3 regions of the Streptococcus agalactiae genome follow, and region 1 is predicted to be linked to each of the others. Evidence: predicted binding sites of a transcription regulator. Region 1 holds the regulator's gene; each other region holds the start of a gene.
The links. The regulator CtsR, encoded in region 1, represses protease genes until heat stress. The targets are predictions, from matches to a motif close to TTGGTCAAAAAAGGTCAAANA.
Positions count from the first base shown of each region.

Region 2: the regulator CtsR is predicted to act here: its motif matches at 4,925-4,945, upstream of QOR44_RS07740 (ATP-dependent Clp protease proteolytic subunit).
Region 3: the regulator CtsR is predicted to act here: its motif matches at 2,662-2,682, upstream of QOR44_RS02695 (ATP-dependent Clp protease ATP-binding subunit).

Region 1 covers NZ_OX460931.1:1,750,073-1,756,270, reverse strand. Annotated here, with positions in the region: gene ahpF (alkyl hydroperoxide reductase subunit F) at 1-912, opposite strand, end outside; gene ahpC (alkyl hydroperoxide reductase subunit C) at 930-1,490, opposite strand; gene rpsB (30S ribosomal protein S2) at 1,767-2,537, shown strand; gene tsf (translation elongation factor Ts) at 2,631-3,671, shown strand; gene QOR44_RS08915 (COG2426 family protein) at 3,831-4,292, opposite strand; gene QOR44_RS08910 (CtsR family transcriptional regulator) at 4,465-4,929, shown strand; gene QOR44_RS08905 (ATP-dependent Clp protease ATP-binding subunit) at 4,926-6,198, shown strand, end outside.
Region 2 covers NZ_OX460931.1:1,506,819-1,513,016, forward strand. Annotated here, with positions in the region: gene QOR44_RS07715 (ABC transporter ATP-binding protein) at 1-692, opposite strand, end outside; gene QOR44_RS07720 (branched-chain amino acid ABC transporter permease) at 693-1,646, opposite strand; gene QOR44_RS07725 (branched-chain amino acid ABC transporter permease) at 1,649-2,518, opposite strand; gene QOR44_RS07730 (ABC transporter substrate-binding protein) at 2,625-3,791, opposite strand; gene QOR44_RS07735 (DUF2129 domain-containing protein) at 3,946-4,191, opposite strand; gene QOR44_RS07740 (ATP-dependent Clp protease proteolytic subunit) at 4,291-4,881, opposite strand; gene upp (uracil phosphoribosyltransferase) at 5,006-5,635, opposite strand; gene QOR44_RS07750 (MalY/PatB family protein) at 5,745-6,198, opposite strand, start outside.
Region 3 covers NZ_OX460931.1:480,721-486,918, forward strand. Annotated here, with positions in the region: gene QOR44_RS02690 (NUDIX hydrolase) at 1-173, opposite strand, end outside; gene QOR44_RS02695 (ATP-dependent Clp protease ATP-binding subunit) at 359-2,620, opposite strand; gene QOR44_RS02700 (DUF1797 family protein) at 2,918-3,148, shown strand; gene QOR44_RS02705 (amino acid ABC transporter permease) at 3,290-3,982, shown strand; gene QOR44_RS02710 (amino acid ABC transporter ATP-binding protein) at 3,975-4,709, shown strand; gene QOR44_RS02715 (phospho-sugar mutase) at 4,996-6,198, shown strand, end outside.

The DNA of each region.
Region 1 (6,198 bases):
AATAGCTCCGTTAGCCAGTGTGACCTCAACTAATTCTTTTTTCTCAATGCCAGTTGCTAATTGACTCTTGATAATATCAATATCGTAAGATTTGGTATGCTCTTCAATTTGAGCCATCAATTTAGGGCCTTCTGTGTACAGTGTACCAATCATGTTCTCAATACCAACTGTTTCGATAACTTGTCCACCAAAAGTTTCTGCTAAAATACCTGTTTTTAACCCTTTACGGGCGGCATAAATTGCAGCACTATTACCTGCAGGACCACCACCAATAACTAGAACATCATAGACACCTTTGTCAGCAAATGCTTCAGCATCAAGAGGTCCATCTAGTTGTTCTAAAAGCTGTTCAATTGTAGCACGACCAGAAGTAAATTCTTCTTGGTCCTTATAAACAGTAGGAACAGACATGATACCTTTTGATTTGACTTCGTCTTGATACATGCCTCCTTCAATCATAGTATGAGTGATATTTGGATTCAAAACAGCCATTATATTAAAGGCTTGAACGACATCTGGACAATTATGGCAAGTTAATGAAACATAAGTTTCTAGATTGATAGTTTTCTCAATCCCCTTAATTCGTTTGATAATATCTTCATCAACTTTTGGTGCGCGACCAGAGACTTGCAACAAAGCTAAAATGAAAGATGTGAATTCATGCCCCATTGGCAAGCCTGAAAAAATAACGCGACTTTCTTGCCCTTTTTTTGCAATCCCAAAACTAGGTTGACGTTTTAAATGTGTTGATTCAAGGCTGATACGATCAGACATAGCGACAATTTCATCTAGAAAATCCTTTACTTTTTGAGAATTATCGTTATCTCCTAAATCAGCTTGTAATACAATATCAGATTCTAGCAAATCTAAATATTGCGCTAATTGAGCCTTGATTTCTTTATCTAAGACCATGGATTACCTCCTGGTTATTAAATTTTACCTACAAGGTCTAAACTAGGAGTTAAAGTTTCAGCTCCTTCTTTCCATTTAGCTGGACAAACTTCACCTGGATGTTGGCGGATGTATTGAGCAGCACGGACTTTATCAATGAGAGTACTTGCATCACGTCCGATGCCATCAGCATTAATTTCCATCATTTGGATGACACCGTCTGGATCAATGATAAATGTACCACGTTGTGCTAGACCGTCTTGACCAAGGACATCAAAACCTTGTGAAATAAGGTGTGAAGGGTCACCAATCATAGGATATGTGATAGTACCAACGACATCTGAGTCATCATGCCATGCTTTATGAACAAAATGAGTATCAGTAGAGACAGAATAAACTTCTACATCAAGAGATTTAAGTGTTTCATATTGCTCTTGAAGGTCACCAAGTTCAGTTGGGCAAACAAATGAAAAGTCTGCTGGGTAGAAACAAAAAACTGCCCATTTTCCTTTAACGTCTTCATTTGTAACAGTGATGAATTTTCCATCGTGATAAGCTTGAGCTGAAAATTCAATAATTTCTTTTCCGACTAATGACATAATAATGTCCTCCTTTATTTTTTAATAGCCTAATTATAAACGAAATACTTTTAAATCTCCAATAAAAACGTTTACATTTTTCTAAGAAAAGTATGATTTTTCTAATAGAGTAGAAGATTTTATAGCTTGTCAAATCTAACTTTTTTTGATAAACTATTATAGTTGCTTAAAGTGACAAATACTCATCTTAGATCAATTGTGGTCTTGTTGCCGAAAGGTTAGGCTGCAAGTCGAAGTCTGAGAGAGGAAAAAACATTTTTAAAGGAGAACTTACTCATGGCAGTAATTTCAATGAAACAACTTCTTGAGGCTGGTGTTCACTTTGGTCACCAAACTCGTCGCTGGAACCCTAAGATGGCTAAGTACATCTTCACAGAACGTAATGGTATCCACGTTATCGACCTTCAACAAACTGTAAAATTAGCTGACCAAGCTTACGAATTTGTTCGTGATGCTGCAGCAAACGATGCAGTTATCTTGTTTGTTGGTACTAAGAAACAAGCAGCTGAAGCTGTTGCTGAAGAAGCTAAACGTGCTGGTCAATACTTCATTAACCACCGTTGGTTAGGTGGAACTCTTACTAACTGGGGAACTATCCAAAAACGTATTGCTCGTTTGAAAGAAATCAAACGTATGGAAGAAGAAGGAACTTTTGAACTTCTTCCTAAGAAAGAAGTTGCATTGTTAAACAAACAACGTGCACGTCTTGAAAAATTCTTGGGTGGTATCGAAGATATGCCACGCATCCCAGATGTAATGTATGTTGTTGACCCACATAAAGAGCAAATCGCTGTTAAAGAAGCTAAAAAACTTGGTATTCCAGTTGTAGCTATGGTTGACACTAACGCTGATCCAGATGATATCGATGTTATCATCCCAGCAAACGATGACGCTATTCGCGCCGTTAAATTAATTACTTCTAAATTAGCTGATGCAGTTATTGAAGGTCGTCAAGGTGAAGATGCTGACATTGACTTCGCTCAAGAAGCACAAGCAGATTCAATTGAAGAAATCGTTGAAGTAGTTGAAGGATCAAACAACGACTAACATTTAATTTATTGTAAATCCTAAAACGGGGCAGATGCAAACCGCTCTGTCTCGTTTTTTTAATCATTATTTGAAATTAAGAGGAGAACGAAAATGGCAGAAATCACAGCTAAACTTGTAAAAGAATTGCGTGAAAAATCAGGTGCAGGCGTTATGGACGCTAAAAAAGCATTAGTAGAAACTGATGGTGACCTTGATAAAGCGATTGAATTACTTCGCGAAAAAGGTATGGCTAAAGCAGCTAAAAAAGCAGACCGTGTTGCTGCTGAAGGTTTAACAGGTGTTTATGTTGATGGTAACGTTGCAGCAGTTATTGAAGTTAACGCTGAGACTGACTTTGTTGCTAAAAACGACCAATTTGTAACATTAGTTAATGAAACTGCTAAAGTTATTGCAGAAGGACGTCCTTCAAACAATGAAGAAGCACTTGCTTTAACAATGCCTTCAGGTGAAACTTTAGAACAAGCATTTGTAACTGCAACTGCTACAATTGGTGAAAAAATTTCATTCCGTCGCTTCGCTTTAGTTGAAAAAACTGATGAGCAACATTTTGGTGCATACCAACATAATGGTGGACGTATCGGAGTAATTACTGTTGTTGAAGGTGGCGACGATGCACTTGCTAAACAAGTATCAATGCACGTTGCAGCTATGAAGCCAACTGTTCTTTCATATACTGAACTTGATGCACAATTTGTTCATGATGAATTAGCTCAGTTGAACCACAAAATTGAGCAAGACAACGAGAGTCGTGCTATGGTTAACAAACCAGCTCTTCCATTCCTTAAATATGGATCAAAAGCTCAATTGACTGATGAAGTTATTGCCCAAGCAGAAGAAGACATCAAAGCAGAATTAGCTGCAGAAGGTAAACCAGAAAAAATCTGGGATAAAATCGTTCCAGGTAAAATGGATCGTTTCATGCTTGACAACACTAAAGTTGACCAAGAGTACACACTCCTTGCTCAAGTTTACATCATGGATGATAGCAAAACAGTTGAAGCTTATCTTGAGTCAGTAAATGCTAAAGCAGTTGCTTTCGTACGTTTTGAAGTTGGAGAAGGTATTGAGAAAGCTTCTAACGACTTTGAAGCAGAAGTTGCAGCTACAATGGCAGCAGCACTTGAAAAATAATTAACACTCGCTTTATATTATAATTTGGCAGCAAAATGTTGTCAGTAAATATATTTTAAAATAAGACACTTGGCTTAAGTCAAGTGTCTTATTTTGGTATCGAATTGGTGGATTGGCAAATATTAAAAAAGGAGAGACAGTCATCTCACCTTAACTTTTCTAGAATAGGTTGAAGCCGATAATGGATAATGTTCCCATGATGCATCCAGCTAGTATAACACCTAGCATAACAGCAATAACACTATGTTTAAATTCCCAATCTAGGAGGCTAGCTGCAAGTGTGCCAGTCCATGCTCCTGTTCCGGGTAAGGGAATGCCTACAAACAATAGCAAGGCAATAAACAATCCTTTTTCTCCAGCTACTTTTTCAAGTTTTTGACCACCGCTATGTCCTTTTTTAAGGCACCATGTGAAAAACTTACCAGTATAAGGTTTATCTGCTCCCCATTCTAGAACTTTGCGAGCAAAGAAGAAGATGATAGGTACAGGTAGCATGTTTCCAACAACACCGATAGCTAGCGCTTCCCACAAAGGTATTCCATTAGCGATTGCAAATGGCACAGCTCCTCGTAGTTCCACTAAGGGAATCATTGAAATCAAAAATGTAATAATGTAATTCATTAAATAAAACCTTTCTATGGTATTATTCCATTTTATCTTATCTTGCTAGTAATGACAACTAAAATCCGCGGTCATTCTAGTTTTACTATCCTTAGATAGATTTCATTTCCGTATCTTTTAAAAATTTGATATAATAATAGTCAGTTATAGTCAAAGAGGAAGGAGTGAATTTGTGGCCATAAAAAATACTTCCGATAATATTGAAGAATATATAAAATCATTATTAGAACAATCAGGAATTGCTGAAATAAAGCGTTCCAATTTAGCTGATACTTTTCAAGTTGTTCCTAGTCAGATTAACTATGTCATTAAGACACGGTTTACTGAAAGCCGTGGTTATGTGGTTGAGAGTAAACGAGGTGGTGGAGGTTACATCCGCATTGCTAAGGTTCATTTTTCTGATCAACACCAATTATTTGGAAATATGTTATCAACGATTGGCGAGCGTATCAGTGAACAAGTCTTTGATGATTTGATTCAATTATTATTCGATGAAGAGATAATTACAGAACGTGAAGGAAATTTGATTCTGGCGACATCAGGTGATGACGTCTTAGGAGAGCAAGCCTCTGTTATTAGAGCTCGTATGCTCCGTAAATTATTACAACGATTAGATAGAAAAGGATTCCATTTATGAGTCATTATTCCATAAAATTACAAGAAGTATTCAGATTGGCGCAATTTCAAGCAGCACGCTATGAAAGTCACTATTTAGAAAGCTGGCATCTTCTTTTAGCAATGGTTTTAGTTCATGATTCAGTAGCTGGTTTGACATTTGCTGAATATGAGTCTGAAGTTGCAATTGAAGAGTACGAAGCAGCAACAATTTTAGCTTTAGGTAGAGCACCGAAAGAAGAGATTACCAATTATCAATTTTTAGAGCAATCACCAGCTTTGAAAAAGATCTTAAAGTTAGCAGAAAATATTAGTATCGTAGTAGGAGCTGAAGATGTGGGTACTGAACATGTCTTGCTTGCTATGTTGGTTAATAAAGATTTATTAGCCACACGTATCTTAGAATTAGTTGGCTTTAGAGGTCAAGACGATGGTGAATCAGTTCGTATGGTTGATTTACGTAAGGCTCTAGAACGTCATGCCGGTTTTACAAAAGATGATATCAAAGCAATTTATGAATTACGTAATCCTAAAAAAGCAAAGTCGGGTGCTTCTTTTTCTGATATGATGAAACCACCAAGTACTGCTGGTGATTTAGCTGATTTCACACGTGATTTATCACAGATGGCGGTTGATGGGGAAATTGAACCTGTTATTGGGCGTGATAAAGAAATTTCACGTATGGTCCAAGTCTTAAGTCGTAAAACAAAGAATAATCCTGTCTTAGTTGGAGATGCGGGTGTCGGTAAAACAGCTTTGGCGTACGGTCTAGCACAACGTATTGCTAATGGAAATATTCCTTATGAGCTTAGAGATATGCGTGTTCTAGAGTTAGATATGATGAGCGTTGTTGCTGGAACTCGTTTTCGTGGTGATTTTGAGGAACGTATGAATCAAATCATTGCAGATATTGAAGAAGACGGTCATATTATTCTTTTCATTGATGAACTGCATACTATTATGGGTTCTGGCTCTGGTATTGATAGCACACTTGATGCTGCTAATATTTTAAAACCAGCTTTGGCTCGAGGCACTTTACGCACTGTTGGAGCAACAACTCAAGAGGAATATCAAAAGCATATTGAAAAAGATGCTGCTTTATCCCGTCGCTTTGCAAAAGTTTTAGTAGAAGAACCAAATCTTGAAGACGCATATGAAATTCTACTTGGATTGAAGCCAGCGTATGAAGCCTTTCATAATGTTACTATTTCAGATGAAGCAGTTATGACTGCTGTAAAAGTGGCTCATCGTTATTTGACAAGTAAGAATTTACCAGACTCAGCTATAGACT
Region 2 (6,198 bases), 240 kb from region 1:
ATCAGACGACCATATTCCAATACATAAATTCTCTCTGTTACTTGCATAACCAAGTTCATATCATGTTCAATTAGCATAATAGTAATATCAAAATCACTCTTTATTTGACTAATTAACTGCGTCAATTCTGCAGTTTCTTGAGGATTCATTCCTGCCGCGGGCTCATCCAAAAACAATATTTTTGGTTCTGTTGCTAAAGCACGAACAATTTCTAAACGCCGTTGTTTTCCATAAGGGAGGTTCTTAGCAAGAGCATCTTGATATGCTTTCAAACCAAAAATCTCTAATAGCTCTAGTGCCTTTTTCCTTAAGGCTTTTTCACTATGATAGTATTTGGGTAATCGTAAAAAACTAGCAATAGGATGTGATAAGTGATGATTACTGAGTCCTACTAGTACATTGTCTAAAACAGTCATATTTTTAAAAAGTCGGATATTTTGAAAAGTTCTACCTAATCCTAAAGAAGCTATTTTAGCTGGTTTCCTCCCATTTAATATCTTACCATCAAGTGATATTGTCCCTTTACTAGGAAGGTATACTCCTGTTAAGAGATTAAAAAGCGTTGTCTTACCCGCACCGTTGGGGCCGATTAAGCCAATTAATTCACCTTTATGTAATTTCATCGAAACATCACCTACAGCAGTTAGGCCACCGAAATGTTTACTTAAATTTTTTACTTCAAGAAGTGCCATCTAATTGCCTCCCTTACTCGTCTTACGAAATAGATGAGATAGAGTTAACTCTTTCGTTCCTAATAAACCGCTAGGTCTAAAAATCATAATTAAAATCAGGGCTAAAGCATAGATAATCATTCGAACAGAAGCGTAGTCTTGTAGTAACATATTCAATAATCCTAATAAAATTGCTGCTAAAACTGTCCCTGTCATTGAACCTAAACCACCTAAAACAACAATAATTAAAACATTGACAGACATCATAAATGAAAAGTCTTTTGGCATAACAGTTCCAACGTAGCCAGCCTGTAAACTACCAGCGATAGAAGCTAAAATAGCTCCAAAAACAAAAACAATTACTTTCACTTTTGTTGTATCCACACCCATAGACTCTGCTGCAATTTCATCTTCTCGTATAGCAATTGTATTACGCCCTAAGGGACTACGCAAAAAATTCATTGCAAGGATAAGACTCACAACTGCCACCCCATAAACTAAAGACCAGGTTGTAAAAGGCGGAATCCCCATGATACCCGCAGCACCATTCGTAATATCACCTCCATTAACCAACAAAATACGGATAATCTCAGCAACACCTAAAGTAGCTATAGCTAAATAATCACCTTTTAGTCTCAAAGTAGGAATTCCTACACCTAAGGCAATACCTCCTGCAACAAGAGTTCCAACAAGTATAGCTATCAAAAAACCTACATAAGTTGGCATTTTAACGCCGATAATAGCAACTGCATAAGCGCCAATAGCCATGAAACCTGCATGTCCTAGTGAAAACTGTCCCGAACAACCTACAATTAGGTTCAAACCAACTGCTAAAATAACATTAATCCCAATTGTTTCAATAATTTGAATATGATAGAGGTTAAATATACCCATAGATATTAGCACGCTAATCAAGAGATAACCTAACACTACTATAGCTAACCAAGATAAAATTGATTTCATATTTTCTTTCATGCCTAGACCTTCTCCTTAATATTTTTTCCAAGAATTCCTGCTGGACGGATCAAGAAAATGAGAATTAAAATAGCATAAACGATACCATCTCGAAAATCTGACACACCAAGTGCAGTCGCTAAAGTTTCTAAAATGCCAATAACAAAACCACCGATAGCCGCTCCCGGAATGATACCAATACCACCTAAGACAGCTGCAACAAATGCTTTCAACCCTGGAGTTACCCCCATAAGAGGTTGAACAGAATTATAATAAAGCCCAATCAGTACTCCACCTGCTCCAGCTAAAGCAGACCCCAGCGCAAATGTAAAACTAATGGTACGGTTAACATTAATTCCCATCAATTGTGCGGCATCGCTATCCACTGATAAAGCTCTCATAGCTTTCCCCATTTTAGTTTTTTGAACGATGAACTGTAAAGTAAGCATTAGTAATAGCGCAATACCTAAAATGATGAGCTGAACATTGGTTATAGTTATCGGTCCTAAATTATATTTAACAGTATGAATGGCTTGCGGAAATGCCCTAGTATCCGCTCCAACAAGGTATACCATCCCGTACTCCAAAAGAAAAGAAACACCAATAGCTGTAATTAACGCGGCAATTCTAGTTGATTTTCTCAGTGGACGATAAGCTAAATATTCAATTACAACACCTAGGAAAGCAGACCCCAGCATTGCAATTAATAAAGCTAGGAAAAAATTAAGATGAAGATGATTAATCAAATAATAGCCCATGAAAGCGCCCATCATATAGATGTCCCCATGAGCAAAATTAATCAGCTTAATAATGCCATATACCATAGTATATCCTAAGGCAAGTAAAGCATATATGGATCCTAAGATAAGTCCATTAACGAGCTGTTGAAGCATATTATAACCATACTTTCTATTATATATTATTGTCGAATTATTCTGAAAAATTACTTTTTAAAAAAGGGGAGCTGAAAATTAAACCCCCATTTTTTCTAGAGAATACTTATTTTGCTGAAATAATGTTAACGCTACTTGTTTTTCCATCCTCTAATTTGACAACGTAAGCTGATTTAACAACATTGTGATTTTTATCAATAGACATTTTCCCTGTCACACCTTTAAAATCTTTCAGCTTAGCTAAAGCTTTTTTAAGATCAATTGAAGTTTTAGCTCCTTTAGCAGATTTAGCTGCCATATACACGGCATCGTATGATAAAGCCGAGAACATGGATGGTTCTTCACCATATGCCTTAACGTAATGATCATGGAAAGCTTTAGCTTTGGTTGATCCTTGTGTAGTGAAACCTGTCAAATAATAAACGTTTGAAGCTCCCACAGGTGTTGCCGATTGCACAAATTTCGGACTATCAAAACCATCAGGCCCAAGAACCGGTTTAGAGATACCTAAATCACGCGCTTGCTTAACTATTAATCCTGTCTCGGTATAGTAACCTGGCATCACAATAGCATCATATTCTTTCCCTTTCAACTTAGTCAATGACGCTTGGAAATCAGTATCACCAGCGGAGAATGTCATACTATCAACAATTTTTCCACTATAACTTTCCTTAAATGATTTTGCTACCCCCTTTGAGTAATCTGATGAATTATCATAAAATAGAACAACTTTTTTAGCTTTAAGGTTGTCTGTAGCATACTGAGACAATAGCTTTCCTTGATAATTATCGACAAAAGTAGCTCGGAAGAAATACTGATTTAAGGTTTTTCCATCAGAACCATAGACTAAATTGTCTTGTGTCGCAGCAGGTGCAATCATTGGAACTGCTGCTGCATTTACTTTTGGAGTTGAAGATGCAGCTGCACCCGATGTTGCTGGTCCGATAATGACATTAGCTCCTTTGGTAACTAAGTTTGTGGCAACCGTTGCTGCCTCTGCATTTTCTGATTTATTATCCTGTGATAGGACTTTTAACTTCTTGCCGCCAACCCCTCCAGCAGCATTAATTTCTTTTACTGCTAAGTCAGCTCCGTTCTTCATTGAATTTCCATACGAAGAAACGTTTCCTGATAATTCCCAGTTATATCCTACCTTAATATCTTTCCCTATTTTTGTTCCTGTCGAAGATGCTCCTCCTCCGACATTTCCACATGCTGCTAAAAGAACTGTACTAGCTAAAACAAGAGCTCCTAAACTAAGTCTCTTTTCCATATTTTTCTCCTTTTTTGAAAATGGTAACTAAAATAATACAGAATTATCAGAATATTGTCAATAGTTTTTAAATTATTTTTTTGAAAATTATAGAAACTAAATAAAAAAGAAGGACATCTGAACTCCTTCTTTTTAATAACTACTAGTAAATATCTTAACGATATAAGTTTCCAACAAAATCCTGATCAATATCATCAATTGCTGATAACCGAACATCCTTAACAAATTTTAAATGTTTTATCTCTTTACTAACGCTAACAATATCTTCTTTATTAACATAAATGACTAGATATCTTAATCTACGAGAATGATAATGAACATCTCCGTATTTATATAATTTACGAGCGTCACGATTATAGTAAAGATAAACGCTCATTCCTAAACGCTCTTGTTTATTCAATAATTTTTTCCTTTCTGCGTCATATCTGTAATTACTAAGATTATAACATAATTCCAACAAATAAAAAAAGAGTTGATAAACTCAACTCTTTTAAATCTATTATTGCAGATTATTATTTTCCATAATAGCATCAATAAAGCCATAATCAAGTGTTTCTTGAGCACTCATCCAACGATCACGCTCTGCATCATCATGGACTTTTTCAATAGATTGACCAGAATTATCAGCTAAGATTTTTTCTAAAGTATGACGCGTTTTTAAAAGATGCTCAGCAGCAATAGCCATATCAGATTGCTGTGTGCCTCCGCCTGTTCCGCCCATTGGTTGGTGGATCATATATTCTGCATTCGGTAACATAAAACGTTTTCCTTTAGCACCACTCGAAGCAATAATGGTTCCCATCGAAGCAGCCATCCCCATAACAATCGTCTGTACGTCCGATTTAATGAAGTTCATGGTATCCACAATAGCAAGTCCAGCCGATACTGAACCACCCGGTGTATTGACATAAAGGTAAATGTCCTTTGTATTATCTTGTGCATCGAGAAACAATAACTGTGCAATGATACTATTAGCCATATTATCCTCAACTTGGCCTGTCAACATAATAATACGATCTTTTAAAAGACGTGAGTAAATATCATAAGAGCGTTCACCACGACTTGTTTGTTCAATAACTACTGGAATCATATCTTTCTCCATTTCTTTTTATCACTGTCACTATTATAATCATTTGGTCAACAAAGGTCAAATAATAACCTTTTTAAGAAAAGGCTTTCTGAGTTCTTCAGAAAAGCCTTCTTCATCTCAAATCTTATTTTGTACCAAATAAGCGATCCCCAGCATCTCCGAGTCCAGGAACAATGTAGCCATGTTCGTTGAGTTTTTCATCCAAAGCAGCGGTATAAATATCTACATCTGGATGTGCTTCTTGAAGTGCTGCCACTCCTTCTGGAGCTGCTACTAAACAAACAAATTTGATACTAGCTGCGCCACGTTTTTTTAGAGAATCTACTGCTAAAATAGCAGACCCACCTGTAGCAAGCATTGGATCAACTACAAAAATCTGACGTTGATCAATATCTTCAGGTAACTTAACTAAATATTCGACTGGTTGGAAAGTCTCTTCATCACGATACATACCGATATGACCAACTTTAGCAGCTGGCACAAGGCTTAAGAAACCATCAACCATACCAATACCTGCACGTAAAATTGGAACAATTGCTAACTTTTTCCCAGCTAATTGTTTTTGTACAGTTGTCGCTACTGGTGTTTGGATTTCAACATCTTCTAAAGGTAAATCACGAGACACTTCATAGCCCATTAACATCGCAATCTCATCAACTAACTCACGAAAATCTTTAGTAGATGTTGTAGTGCGACGTAAGATTGACAGTTTATGTTGAATAAGTGGATGTGAAATGACTTGAAATTTTCCCATTATAATGACCGCTTTCTATTTAATTTTGAGCATTAAAAACATTCTAACGCTTGTTTACATTCAAAGTATTATAACATAAAAACCCTTTCCATGCGACTTTTTTTATAGTCTAGTCATTTTTTCTAAAGTTTGTCACTAATCGCAAAACTGCCTCCTCAATAACAGACCTAGGAGCTGCGACATTGATTCTAGCATGTTTTTTCCCTTCTTTTCCAAAAGTTAAACCATCATTTAATATTAATTTGGCATCATATCGAAGTTTTTCTTGAATTTCTAAATGCGTTAAATTATAAGCAGAAAAATCTAACCAAACAAGATAAGTTCCCTCTGGTTTCATCACTTTGATATGAGTTTTTTGCGTTAATTGCTCATAAAGGTATTCTATTGATTCTTCTAACTCCGTTTTTAGGGCCTTTAACCATTGTTTCCCTTTTGTAAAGGCAACTTCTGTAGCTAATAACCCCAATGAGGAAATTTCTTGTTGATTGTTAGCTATTTGCCTCTTCTTAAAATCAGAGCGTAACTTTTCATTTTCAATTATTGCAAAGCTATTTTTAGTCCCT
Region 3 (6,198 bases), 1.3 Mb from region 1:
TCTAGGTGATTTTCATTTTCTTCAATTTCCCCACCTGGAAGAAACCAAGCACCATTAGGTGCCTGTACTAAAATAATTTTATCATGAGTTGGATTTGGAATAATAGCATAGACACCAAATCGTGACCTATAGTTTACATTATCTATTTTTTCACCGAAAGTAGGATTAGTCATAGTTCTCTCTCCTGATTGTGTTTTATGATTTTAAAAGCTTTAATTATTTTTTATTTATTATACTAAAATTTTTGGAATATTTCCTTAATAATTGTATTAAAATTTAAAGACGAGGTAGGAGAGAAACAGCTTTATAGAGGCTATTATTTTTTGAGAAGAGTGTGAAAAAAGGTTGAGTTTCTTACTCAACCTTTTGTACTTTCTTCAGTTTTTTTAGAAGATTTTATTATGATATTTCCATTGCTAGTCATAATAGCACGAAGTTCTTTTTCGCTTGGATTCTCAAGATAGTAATCTGTGATAGCATCTTCAATATGTTCTTGAATGGTACGACGTAATGGACGTGCTCCCATTTTGGGATCGTAACCTAAATCAACCAATTTTTCTTTCACTTTATCAGTGACATCTAGATGAATACCATTGATGGCGAGACGTGCATTAACGTCAGATAACATAATATCAACGATATTGAGGAGATTCTCTTTATCTAAAGCCTTGAATTCAATAATACCGTCAAAGCGGTTCATAAATTCAGGGCTGAAGAAGTTACCTAGTTGACCTAGTACGGAATTCGTTCTACCTTCTCGTGAGGCACCAAAGCCAACGCTTGCTTCAGTTTTACCAGAACCAGCATTTGAGGTCATGATGATAATGGTATCTTTAAAACTAACAGTTCTTCCTTGTCCATCTGTTAATCGACCGTCATCAAGGACCTGCAAGAACATATGCATGACATCAGGATGAGCTTTTTCAATTTCATCTAGAAGGATGAGCGAGTAAGGATTTCGACGAACCTTTTCAGTTAATTGTCCAGCTTCCTCGTATCCCACGTATCCTGGAGGCGCTCCGACTAATTTAGCAACAGCATGCTTTTCCATGTACTCTGACATATCAAAACGAATCATACTATCAGCTGAACCAAAGAGCTCAATTGCTAGTTGTTTAGAAAGTTCAGTTTTACCAACGCCGGTTGGTCCTACAAATAAAAAGGAACCAATAGGACGGTTTGGGCTACCAAGACCAACTCGATTACGACGAATAGCTTTTGCAATCTTAACGACAGCGTCATCCTGGCCGATCACATGTTGTTTCAAGTCATCTGCGAGATTAATTAATTGAGATTGTTCTTTTTCTTTTAAATCACCAACAGGGATATTCGTTTTTTCTTCAATGATGTGCTCAATTGTTTTTTCGGTAATAATAGGTGTATCTTGATCGTCGACCTTTTGTTGTTGCATTTCTTTATATTTTGCAATCTGGTCACGGAAGTAAGCTGCACGTTCGTAATCTTCTTCACGAGTCGCTTGCGCTTTTAAATTTTCTGCTTCAATGAGACGTTGATTAATTTCTTTTGGATCAACAAAATTTAGTGTTAGGTTCATTTTAGAACCAGCTTCATCTAATAAGTCTATTGCTTTATCAGGTAAAAAGCGGTCCTGGATATAACGATTAGATAGTACTGCAGCTGCTTCTATGGCATCATTATTATATTTTACATGATGATAATCTTCGTATTTTTTTTGGATACCTTTCAAAATAGTAATGGTTTCTTCAACAGAAGGCTCATCGACTTTTACAGGTTGCATACGGCGTTCTAAGGCAGCGTCCTTTTCGATAATACGATATTCATTGAGAGTAGTAGCACCTACTAGTTGTAATTCTCCACGTGCAAGGGCAGGTTTTAAAATATTACCTGCATCCATACTACCTTCGCCAGCTGTACCAGCTCCAACTATTTCGTGAATTTCATCTATGAATAGAATAACATCTTGACGTTGACGAATTTCTTCCATCAACTTTTGCATGCGTTCTTCAAATTGACCACGAATGCCCGTTCCTTGTACTAGACTCACAACATCCAAACGAATAACTTGTTTGCCTTGAAGTTTATGAGGCACATTACCATCAACAATTTTCTGAGCAAGTCCTTCAACAACGGCAGTTTTCCCAACGCCGGGTTCGCCAATAAGTACAGGATTATTTTTTGTACGACGATTAAGGATTTCGATAACACGAATAATTTCTGAGTCACGTCCAATAACAGGGTCAATATCACCATGGCGGGCTATTTCAGTGACATTGATACCAAATTCTTCTAGAATCCCTTTGGCTTGAGAAGGAGTTGCAGTTTGGTTGCGATTATTATTTCGTCCATTACCGTTTCCTCCACCTCGGTTTCCTCCTGATTGTGTAGGAGGAGTGTTTGGTAAATCTTGGCCATTAAAGGCTCTGAAATTATTTAAATCTCCAAAGAAATCATCAAAGAAAGGATTGATGCCACCAGGCGCATGTGAAACATGATTTAAACCTGAAAAAAGTGGATTATTAGGGTCAGTTTTAATAATTTGGTAGCAATTTTGACAAAGATCAACTTGCTTTTGTTTTCCATTAACATTTGTATACAAATGAATAGTTGATTCGTTTAGTTTGCAGTTTTGACAGAGCATAGGCTACCCCTTTCTTATGACATTTAACTATTGATGTGTATATAGTCAAATATAGTCAAACTTTATGCTTTTATTATAGCACCTAAAGCCTAGAAATCAAGAAAAAAGTTCTGTTTTTAGCACTGAATATATTAGAGTGCTAAATTGAAAAATAGATGACTACTGAGAAAAATCGTTATTTGCGGATTTTAGACGATAAAATCGTTAAAAAGTTAGTAAAAATGTTGCTTTTCATGTTGCTTTGGTCACTTTTGTGTTAAAATAGAAAAGACTAGAAAATATATAGGAGTAAGTAAGATGGAATCACATTTAGTGAGAATCATCAATCGCCTCGAATTAATGGCGACTGATGGTGGTAATTTAAAACGTAATTTTGAACGTGAAGGTGTTGTTGTAGCAGAAGTATCTTTTAGTAATGACCCTGAAAACGGTCCTGTTTTCACATTACGTGATGTAGAAGCGCGTGAATCATATTCATTTGACAGCATTGACCTTATCGCAATGGAAATTTACGATTTATTATACTGATAATTATAAAAGACCTTGAAGGTCTTTTTTTTATATCTAAATATACAGTAAAATAGAATAAAAACAAAAATATTTATTTAGACTTGTATTTTTATTCTTTGTGTGATAGACTATTGGCAATTACTTTTTTAGGAGATGTCAATGAATTTTTCATTTTTACCACAATATTGGTCCTATTTTAATTATGGTGTGATGGTAACCATTATGATTTCAACATGTGTTGTTTTTTTTGGAACTATTATAGGTGTGTTAATTGCTTTAGTAAAGCGTACTAATTTACATTTTCTCACAATATTAGCTAATTTCTATGTATGGGTATTTCGTGGGACACCGATGGTAGTTCAAATTATGATTGCTTTCGCATGGATGCATTTTAACAATTTACCAACGATTAGCTTTGGTGTTTTAGATTTAGATTTTACACGACTTTTACCTGGTATCATTATCATTTCCTTAAATAGTGGTGCCTATATTTCGGAAATTGTACGTGCAGGGATTGAGGCTGTACCATCTGGACAAATAGAAGCAGCTTACTCGTTGGGGATTCGACCTAAAAATACACTTCGCTATGTTATCTTACCCCAAGCTTTTAAAAATATTTTACCTGCTCTAGGGAATGAATTTATTACAATTATTAAAGATAGTGCTCTCCTTCAAACTATTGGTGTCATGGAATTATGGAACGGAGCACAATCAGTTGTAACGGCTACTTACTCACCAGTTGCACCGTTATTATTTGCAGCATTTTACTATTTAATGTTGACAACGATTCTCTCAGCTTTGTTAAAACAAATGGAGAAATATCTTGGGAAAGGGGTAAAAATAGATGGTTGAGCCAATTATTTCAATACAAGGACTTCATAAAAGTTTTGGGAAAAATGAGGTTTTAAAAGGCATTGACTTGGATATTCATCAAGGAGAAGTAGTGGTTATTATTGGCCCTTCTGGCTCTGGTAAGTCAACATTTTTAAGAACAATGAATCTCTTGGAAGTACCAACAAAGGGAACAGTGACTTTTGAAGGGATTGATATAACAGACAAAAAGAATGATATTTTTAAAATGCGCGAAAAAATGGGCATGGTTTTTCAACAGTTCAATCTATTTCCCAATATGACTGTACTAGAAAATATTACTTTATCACCTATTAAGACAAAGGGGCTTTCTAAGCTTGATGCTCAGACAAAAGCATATGAGCTACTTGAAAAAGTTGGACTCAAAGAGAAGGCTAATACTTATCCAGCTAGCTTATCTGGAGGACAACAACAACGAATTGCTATTGCAAGAGGTCTTGCAATGAATCCTGATGTCCTTCTTTTTGATGAACCTACTTCAGCTCTTGATCCTGAAATGGTAGGTGAAGTCTTGACTGTTATGCAAGATTTAGCTAAATCTGGTATGGCGATGGTTATTGTCACTCATGAAATGGGTTTTGCACGTGAAGTAGCGGATCGTGTCATTTTTATGGATGCAGGAATTATTGTTGAGCAAGGGGCCCCTAAGGAAGTATTTGAGCAGACAAAAGAAATCCGCACAAGAGATTTCTTAAGTAAAGTATTATAATTTCATTGTCTAAAACAACTTGTTTTAGACTTTTATTATTCCATTGTTATGAGTAAATTGTTACTGTATTGTTTGGAAGTTGGTAAGTCTATATATAATGTAGACTAAGAATGATAGGGTGATGAAAAAAATTTAGACGCTTTAAATATATTAAGTGTAGTTAATTTATAAAATAAGTTGACTTTATAAGGTTAATTTGATACTATTCAGTTAGCTCCTGAAGAACTAAAATCTCTTATCATGGAGCTGATTTTTACCATTTTGGTCTTAGAATAGGATGTCTCATATGAATTATAAAGAGATTTATCAAGAGTGGTTAGAAAACGACTCACTCGGTAAAGATATTAAGTCAGATTTAGAAGCTATTAAAGGCGATGAATCTGAAATTCAGGATCGTTTTTACAAAACATTAGAATTTGGAACGGCGGGATTGAGAGGTAAACTTGGAGCAGGAACCAATCGTATGAATACTTATATGGTGGGGAAAGCAGCACAAGCATTAGCTAATACGATTATTGATCATGGCCCTGAAGCTATTGCACGTGGAATTGCAGTTAGTTATGATGTCCGTTATCAATCTAAGGAATTTGCAGAATTAACTTGTTCCATTATGGCAGCAAATGGTATTAAGTCTTATATTTATAAAGGGATTCGCCCAACACCAATGTGCTCATATGCTATTCGTGCTCTAGGATGTGTTTCGGGTGTGATGATTACTGCTAGTCATAATCCTCAAGCTTATAATGGTTATAAGGCATATTGGAAAGAAGGATCTCAGATTTTAGATGATATTGCTGATCAAATTGCCAATCATATGGATGCTATAACCGATTATCAGCAAATTAAGCAAATACCCTTTGAAGAGGCTCTGGCAAGTGGTTCGGCAAGTTATATCGATGAGAGTATTGAAGAAGCATATAAAAAAGAAGTGCTTGGTTTAACTATTAATGATACTAATATTGATAAGTCAGTCCGGGTAGTTTATACTCCTTTAAATGGCGTAGGAAATTTACCTGTGCGCGAAGTTTTAAGACGCCGTGGTTTTGAAAATGTTTATGTGGTACCTGAGCAGGAAATGCCCGATCCTGATTTTACAACGGTTGGCTATCCAAACCCTGAAGTTCCTAAAGCATTTGCCTATTCAGAATCTCTAGGAAAGTCAGTTGATGCAGATATCTTACTTGCCACAGATCCAGATTGTGACCGAGTAGCATTGGAAGTCAAAGATAGTAAGGGAGAATATATTTTCTTAAATGGTAATAAGATAGGGGCACTTCTTTCCTATTATATTTTTTCACAACGATGTGCCTTAGGGAATTTGCCACATCATCCTGTATTGGTAAAATCCATTGTAACTGGTGATCTATCAAAAGTTATTGCAGATAAATATAATATTGAAACTGTTGAAACTTTAACAGGATTTAAAAATATTTGTGGAAAAGCTAATGAATATGATATCTCAAAGGATAAAACTTATCTCTTTGGCTAT